DNA from 2 places in the Pseudoalteromonas sp. MMG033 genome. Region 2 is predicted to be linked to the other one. Evidence: predicted binding sites of a transcription regulator. Region 2 holds the regulator's gene; the other holds the start of a gene.
The links. The regulator FliA, encoded in region 2, starts transcription of late flagellar genes. The targets are predictions, from matches to a motif close to CTAAAGNTNNNNNNNNNNNNGCCGATA.
Positions count from the first base shown of each region.

Region 1: a site for FliA is predicted at 2,687-2,713, ahead of pomA (flagellar motor protein PomA). Genes of this name have one in related genera too.

Region 1 covers NZ_CM170070.1:718,079-722,512, reverse strand. The annotation lists gene dxs (1-deoxy-D-xylulose-5-phosphate synthase) at 1-1,280, opposite strand, end outside; gene ispA ((2E,6E)-farnesyl diphosphate synthase) at 1,393-2,280, opposite strand; gene xseB (exodeoxyribonuclease VII small subunit) at 2,285-2,527, opposite strand; gene pomA (flagellar motor protein PomA) at 2,772-3,539, shown strand; gene AC2CZC_RS03450 (flagellar motor protein MotB) at 3,543-4,434, shown strand, end outside.
Region 2 covers NZ_CM170070.1:4,897,588-4,902,021, reverse strand. The annotation lists gene flhF (flagellar biosynthesis GTPase FlhF) at 1-947, shown strand, start outside; gene AC2CZC_RS21240 (MinD/ParA family ATP-binding protein) at 940-1,800, shown strand; gene AC2CZC_RS21235 (RNA polymerase sigma factor FliA) at 1,803-2,537, shown strand; gene cheY (chemotaxis response regulator CheY) at 2,585-2,968, shown strand; gene AC2CZC_RS21225 (protein phosphatase CheZ) at 2,989-3,756, shown strand; gene AC2CZC_RS21220 (chemotaxis protein CheA) at 3,772-4,434, shown strand, end outside.

The sequences.
Region 1 (4,434 bases), 780 kb from region 2:
TCAGCTCCGACAATACCTGCTCTATCTATCGCAAATAGTACGGGGAGGTTTTGGATTGCCACATCGTGAATTAACTGGTCATATGCACGTTGTAAAAAGCTAGAATAGATAGCTACAACAGGGTTTAAGCCTTCACAGGCAAAACCAGCGCCTAAAGTCACAGCGTGTTGCTCTGCGATAGCAACATCAAAATATTGACTTGGGTGCTCTTTAGAAAAACGCACCATACCAGAGCCTTCTCGCATGGCTGGTGTAATAGCCATTAGCTTAGGGTCTTGCTCCGCCATGTCACATAACCAATCACCAAATACTTTGGAGAACGTAGGCGCGCTTGGTTTGCTTTTTGGCAGTTGGTGAATGCTAGGGTCAAACTTTGGTACACCATGATAGCCAATTGGATCGGCTTCAGCAGGTTGATACCCTTTTCCTTTTTGCGTTTTCACATGCAGCAATTGTGGGCCTTTTAAGTTGCGCATATTGCGCAGCGTATCGACCAACATACCAACATCATGACCGTCAATAGGGCCAATATAGTTAAAGCCTAGCTCTTCGAAAAACGTGCCTGGTATCACCATACCTTTTAAATGTTCTTCAACTTTACTGGCGAGCTCTTTCACTGGTGGTACGCCTGAAAGCAGTTTTTTACCACCTTCGCGGATATTGGTATAAAAGCTACCTGAAAGAATACGAGCAAAATGATTATTGAGTGCGCCAACATTTTCCGAAATAGACATTTCGTTGTCGTTTAAAATTACCAACATGTCTGATTTAACATCACCGGCATGGTTCATTGCTTCGAAAGCCATACCTGCTGTCATTGCACCATCGCCAATCACCGCAACTGTTTTGCGGTTTTTGCCTTCCTTCTCTGCGGCAATTGCCATTGCCAATGCGGCTGAGATAGATGTACTCGAGTGACCGACACTAAACGTATCATATTCACTTTCTTCTCTAAACGGGAAAGGGTGCAAACCATCTTTTTGACGAATAGTATGCATCTGCTCTTTTCGACCAGTTAATATTTTATGTGGGTAAGCTTGATGACCAACATCCCAAACCAGTCTATCTACTGGGGTATTGTAAACATAATGAAGGGCGACGGTTAGTTCAACGGTACCTAATCCAGACGCCAAGTGACCACTGCTTTGAGAGACAGAGTCTAATAAATAATTTCTTAGCTCAGCACTAAATTCGTTCAGCTTGTGCTGAGGCAGCTGCCTTAGCTGTTGTGGCTGATCGACCAATGCCAATAACGGATACTTGCTACTATCAAGAGTCATATTATTCGTAATATCCTTAGCAAACCTTGCCCAATTATATACAAAGCTTGCCGATAGTTTTATAAATTTAAAGGGAACTTGTCATTAAATAGTCATGTGTTCGTTGCGATAATCAATGATCCCGAGCGATAATATATTTGGCAAGCTCAGCTAGTAAGCGAGTGTCTGCATCTATGTTATCTAGTGCTTCTAGCGCTTGGTTGATAAGCGTTTGTGCTTTATCTTTAGCACCTGTCATACCAAGTAGAGCCGGATAAGTTGATTTATTATGTTGTAAATCAGAGCCCTGCGGTTTACCGAGTGTGCTTGTATCGCTCTCAATATCTAGAATATCGTCTTGAACTTGAAATGCTAGTCCAATAGCTAAGCCAAAATCCTTTAATTGACTACGTGTTAAATCTGAAATGTTAGTCGCACAGAGTGCGCCTAGTTCTATGGCGCAATTAAGTAAAGCACCTGTTTTTAATCTGTGTATGTCTTCAAGGGCTGCAATACTGATTTGCTTGTCTGTTGCAGCAATATCAAGTGCTTGTCCACCTACCATACCTTGCAGACCAGAAGCGCGGGAAAGCGCTTTAATCATCGCAATTTGTTGTGGAGCAGGGACCTGAAACTGATGTGATGAAAGAAATTCAAAGGCTAATGTCTGCAAAGAGTCGCCAGCCAAAATGGCTTGCGCTTCGTCAAATGCAATATGGCAGGTAGGCTTACCACGTCTAAGATCGTCATCATCCATAGCCGGTAAGTCGTCATGTACGAGGGAATAACTGTGAATACATTCAACAGCAGCTGCTGCAATATGAAGATCTTCTATATTCGCACCTAGCATTTCGCCCGTCGCGTAGACTAAAAATGGGCGCAGACGTTTACCACCATTGCTTATAGAATACAGCGCAGCGGCTTTTGCAGTAGGATCAGTGTCCAAATCTTGTGCAAAGTATGCATTTATTGTTTTTTCAACATCTTTTTTTGCGATGTTTAATCTTTCATGTAGTTCCACGCAACTAGTCTACCTGCTCTGAAAACTCGCTTGGCGCACTGGCCTCATCGTTAGCGAGTAAAATATTAACCTTTTGTTCTGCTTGTTGAAGCTTTTGATTTGAAGCCTGAGCAAGTTTTATCCCTCTTTCAAACTGCTTTAAAGATTGCTCCAATGTAAGCTCACCGTGTTCCATTTCTTGAACAATCGATTCAAGCTCATTGACAGCTTCTTCAAAGTTCATATTTTCAGGTTTTTTAACTGCCATCTCTTTTTTACTCTCAAGCAAAGCATTAGGAAGGTAATTTTATTGCTTATGAAGATTGAGGTCAAAGCATCTGATAGACTTTTTGCGGCGTTAAGCAGTTAATATGATCTGATAGTTTTGGTTAATCCTCGCAATTTAAAGGCTTTTTAATATAATTGAATTAAGTTATTGCGAAACTTGCCGATAACACAACGTATAAGAATAACTGCGTGATATCTCACGAATAAATGCCTTTGGAGGGTGTGTGGATTTAGCAACCGTTATAGGTATCCTTGGTGCAATAGGCCTTATTGTTATGTCTATGGTACTCAGTAGTGATGGGCAACTTGCCATGTTTTACAATACGCCATCGGTTGTTATTGTATTTGGTGGTTCAATTTTTATTGTTTTGTCTAACTTTACACTTGCACAGTTTTTAGGCATAGGTAAGGTCGCCGGTAAGGCGTTTATGTTCAAAATTGAAACGCCTGAAGAGTTAATCGAAAAAGCAGTTGAGCTTGCGGATTCTGCGCGTAAAGGTGGATTTCTTGCTTTAGAAGAGGCAGAAATTCCCAACCCGTTTATGCGAAAAGGTGTGGATATGTTAGTTGATGGTCATGATGCGGATGTTGTTAGGGCGACATTGCAAAAAGACATCGCCCTCACAGCTAATCGGCATGAAATGGGCGCGGGCTTGTTTAAGTCTCTTGCAGATATAGCCCCGGCAATGGGTATGATTGGTACACTTATTGGTCTTGTTGCCATGTTATCAAACATGGATGACCCAAAGGCCATCGGTCCTGCGATGGCGGTAGCACTTCTAACCACGCTATACGGTGCTTTTTTGGCAAACGTTGTGGCTATTCCAATTCAGGTAAAGCTCGAGCTTAGGAAAGACGAAGAAGAAAGAAACCAACGCCTAATTTTAGATGCGATTTTGGGTATTCAAGATGGCCAGAATCCGAAAGTAATTGAGGGCATTTTGAAAAACTACCTACCAGAGTCTAAACGCGGTGATGGCGGTGAGGAGTAAATAATGTCAGATGAGAACGAATGTAAATGCCCGCCCCCAGGGCTGCCTGCATGGATGGGGACGTTTGCAGATCTGATGTCACTGCTGATGTGCTTTTTCGTTCTATTATTGGCGTTTTCAGAAATGGATGTTCTGAAATTTAAGCAAATTGCCGGGTCAATGAAGTTTGCGTTTGGTGTACAGAATAAAATCGAAGTAAAAGATATTCCGAAAGGGACGAGTGTCATCGCCATGGAGTTTACCCCTGGTAAACCAGAACCAACTCCGATTGAAACGATTCAACAACAAACGGTTGAAATGACCCAGCAAATGTTGGAATTTCAGGCGGGCGAAGAAAGTTCTGCTGGTGGCCGCCAAGAGCAGCGGGGTAACAAACGTGGTGGTGAATCTGCAAGTACAGCACAAGAACAATCAATGACACAAGCGGTCTCTGCGGCAGATCAGGAACAGGTCAACGAGCTGGTTAAAAAGATCTCCCAGCAGTTAGAAAAGCAAATAATGGATGGGGCAATTGAATTAGAATCACTTGGGCAGCAAATTATCATCAGGATCCAAGAGAATGGCTCTTTTCCATCTGGGAGCGCTTTTTTACAGCCAAAATTCAAACCGGTGATCCATGATATTGCTGAGCTACTCAAGGATGTACCTGGGGAAATCACTGTGTCTGGACACACCGATGACTTTCAGGTTTCCAATGAACTGTATTTCAATAACTGGGATTTATCAGCGACTCGTGCAGTTGCTGTAGCGAGTGAAATGCAAACAGTCAGTGGTTTCGATAAAAACAGAATGGTAGTAGTTGGTCATGCTGATACTCGACCTTTAGTACCAAATGCGAACGATACTGATAGAAAGCGCAATAGGCGTGTTGAGATATCAATTTTACAAGGTAAAG
Region 2 (4,434 bases):
ACAATGCTTCTCAGGATGAAATGAGCTCTATGCGTGATGAGATGAACGCTATCCGTCAATTATTAGAGTACCAGTTATCGGGTTTAATGAAGCAGGAAATGGATCGTCGAGACCCAACAAGAGCGTGTTTGGTCGATCGACTGCAAGGTATGGGCATTAGTGCTGATGTAGCTGAGCAAATGGCATGTTTCATTCCCGATGATGTGTCTCGAAAAGAGGCATGGAATGCATTACTGAATATGGTTGTAAATCAGATGCATACCACCAACAATGATATTCTACGTCAAGGCGGTGTTTATGCTATGGTAGGGCCAACGGGCGTAGGTAAAACGACTACAGTCGCAAAATTAGCTGCGCTTGGAGCACAAAAATACGGTGCAGACAAGGTCGCGTTAATTACAACAGATACATATAGAATTGGTGCTTACGAGCAGTTGGCAACTTATGGTAGAATTATTGGCTGTCCGGTTAAGCAAGTTAAAGATGCAAATGAGTTAGCAGAAGTTCTTTATCATTTGCGAAATAAGCGTCTAGTATTAATAGATACTGCAGGCATGAGTCAAAGAGACTTACGTTTGACGGAGCAGCTTAACACATTGATGCGTAGCTCACGAGTTGATATTCGTAGTTATTTAGTATTAAGTGCAACTTCGCAAATGCATGTCTTACAAGAAACTGTGAACCACTTCAAAAAAGTTAATTTGAGTGGTTGCATTTTTACAAAACTTGATGAATGTCTAAGTTTAGGTGAGATTATTAGCATAGCGATTCAAAATCGCTTACCAATAGGGTATCTTACCAACGGTCAGCGAGTGCCAGAAGACATTCGCGTAGCAAATGCTCAAAAATTAGTTAAAAAGGCTGAGCAATTGTATTTAAAAAGAACAAAAGCACAACATTCACGACGTGAAGCAGTGGCGTCCCAGACAGTAGGAATGTATGATTAATACAGTTTTAGATCAAGCAAGTGGCCTGCGTAAAATGAATCAAAAAAGTAACCACGGAGTAAAAGTAATAGCAGTAACTGGTGGTAAAGGAGGAGTCGGTAAGACCAATGTTTCATTAAATACTGCAATTGCGTTAGGACAACAGGGCCATAGAGTATTAGTTTTAGATGCTGACCTTGGATTAGCAAATTGTGATGTAATGCTAGGGTTACGTGTTGAGCGTAATTTATCTCATGTGCTATCTGGCGAATGTGAACTTGATGAGATTTTAGTAGAGGGTCCAGCCGGAATCAGAATTGTGCCAGCCACATCAGGCTCACAAAACATGGTTGAATTGAGCCCAGCAGAGCATGCCGGCCTAATTCGTGCGTTTAGCGAGCTGAGCAATGACTTTGATGTTTTAATTGTCGATACAGCCGCTGGCATATCGGATATGGTATTGAGTTTCTCTAGAGCAGCTCAAGACGTGATGGTCGTGGTTTGTGATGAACCAACATCTATTACCGATGCATATGCCCTGATTAAAGTACTTAGTAGAGAACATGGCGTGTACAAGTTTAAGATTGTCGCGAATATGGTTAGAAGCCTGCGTGAAGGCCAGGAGCTATTTGCTAAGTTGTCCAAAGTAACAGATCGATTTTTAGATGTTGCGCTAGAGCTAGTCGCGACAATTCCTTTCGATGAAAACATGCGAAAGTCATCTCGCCGTCAAAAAACCATTGTTGAACTCTACCCTAACTCTCCTGCCGCTGTCGCTTTTAGAGGGTTAGCAAGTAAAGCTGTGAAATGGCCAGTGCCTCACCAGCCCTCAGGTCATCTAGAGTTTTTCATTGAGCAGTTAGTTAACGGGTAATTATGGCTACACCGGTCAATCGAATGGCGGGATATCAAACAGCAGACCATCTGAATAAGGTGGTCGAGCGTCATACACCTTTAGTCAAAAAAGTGGCTTGTCATTTACTTGCAAGACTGCCAGCAAGTGTTCAGCTTGATGATCTTATTCAATCAGGAATGATAGGCTTGATTGAGGCAACGAAAAATTTTGATGCTAGTAAAGGAGCAAGCTTTGAAACCTTTGCTGGGATTCGAATTCGAGGAGCCATGTTAGACGAAATACGCCGTGGTGACTGGGCCCCGCGCTCAGTTCACAAAAATAGTCGCATGGTGGCTGAGGCGATATCAGAGCTAGAAACTGCCTTGGGTCGTGAGCCTAAAGACACTGAAATCGCTGAAAAACTTGATATTCCCTTAGATGAGTACCATCATATTTTACATGACGTGAATGCAAGTAAAATTATTGGCATTGAAGATTTAGGTGTCGACCAAGACGTAATTTCACCTGCAGGCAGTGATTTAGCGCTAGACAAACCATTCAATAACGTTAAGAATGAGCGCTTTAATGAGTCGTTAGTAGAAGCAATAAAAACTCTACCTGAGCGTGATGCAATGGTTTTGTCTTTGTACTACAACGATGAAATGAATTTAAAAGAGATTGGCCAGATCCTAGATGTGAGCGAGTCTCGAGTGAGTCAGATTCACGGTCAGGCAATGATTAAACTCAGAGCCAAGATAAATGACTGGATCAATTAGAGTACATTTTAATATTTTTTTAGGTTCAAACCTCACCGGAGGAAGTTTTGGATAAGAACATGAAAATTCTCGTGGTTGATGATTTCTCTACAATGAGAAGAATAATCAAAAACCTTTTGAGAGACTTAGGCTTTACAAATGTTCAAGAGGCAGATGATGGCAGCACTGCGCTTCCAATGTTGCAAAATCAAGAATTTGACTTTGTTGTTACAGATTGGAACATGCCAGGAATGCAAGGCATCGACCTGTTGAGAGCAATAAGAGCCGACGATAGCCTTAAGCATATTCCCGTGCTTATGGTAACTGCAGAAGCCAAAAAAGAACAAATTGTTGCGGCAGCCCAAGCGGGCGTAAATGGTTATATTGTTAAGCCATTCACTGCTGGAACATTGAAAACTAAGTTAGAAAAAGTTTTTGAACGCTTAGGCTAGTTACAAGTAAGGATAGGCTTATGTCAGAATCCTCTGCGCCACAAATTACATTAGAGCAAGCGAAGCAACTTGTTGAGTATCTTGAAAACGGTGAACAAGAAAAAGCTGATCAAATTTTAATTGAAGCAACTAACAAAGAACAATCTGAGTTATTTGCTGAAGTCGGAAAATTGACACGCCAGTTACACGAGTCGTTGAAAAACTTCGAGTTAGACACGCGTTTATCAGATTTAACTACAGAAGCCCTGCCAGATGCTAAGCAACGTTTAAACTATGTTATGGAAATGACAGAAAACGCTGCGAATAAAACGATGGATGCGGTTGAAGCGAGTCTACCGCTTGCTCAAGAGCTGGCTGATGACCTTTCTGAGATCAAGCCTACCTGGGATAGGTTGATGAGTCGTGATATACAACTCGGAGAATTTAAATCTCTGTGTCACGACTTAAACGACTTTATGCAATCTTCACAAGGCCGCACCGACGAATTACAAAGCTTGATGACAAATGTTTTAATGGCACAAGATTATCAAGATTTAACCGGTCAGGTTATTCGACGAGTCATAGAGCTTGTTAGAGAGGTAGAGGACAGCTTAATACACCTATTGACTGTTTTCGGCACGGCAGAAGTGGGTCAACTTAATACGGCTCAACAACCACAAGAAGTAGTTGAAACCCCCACTGATGAACTTTCTGGTCCTGAAGGACCTATCATTGACGCTGAAGAACGAGACGATGTTGTGTCTGGTCAAGATGAAGTTGATGATTTGTTATCTAGTTTGGGTTTCTAATAGGAGAGTATAATAATGAGCTTTGAAGTCGATGAAGATATCTTACAAGACTTTCTTGTTGAAGCTGGAGAAATACTCGAACTGTTATCTGAGCAACTTGTTGAATTAGAAAATAACCCAGATGACAAAGATTTGCTGAATGCAATTTTCAGAGGGTTTCACACTGTAAAAGGTGGGGCTGGTTTCTTAGGCATGAATGAGCTCGTTGATGCTTGTCATGGTGCTGAAAATGTTTTCGATGTATTAAGGCAAGGACAACGATCGGTCAATCCTGAATTGATGGATGTGATCTTGCAGTCGCTCGATACGATAAATGATATGTTCGCGTGCATTCAAAATCGCGAGCAGCCAGAACCGGCAGACCAAGAATTACTAGATGTCTTGCATAAGCTCAGTCAGCCAGAGTCTGCTGACGAAGAAATCGTTGCACCATCTGCTCCCCCAGAGCCTGCGCCAGAACCAGAGCCTGCTAGCGAGCCTGAAGATGACGTCTTGTTTGATATTGGTGACACGGATTCAGGTGAACCGGCTTCGTCTGACAGCATTGATGAAATCACGGAAGAAGAATTTGAAAGTCTATTGGATGAACTGCATGGTTCAGGTAATGGGCCCGCAGCTGAAGAACCGCAAACACCATCCGCTACTCCGTCGTCTCCACCTGCCAATGTAAATGATGGT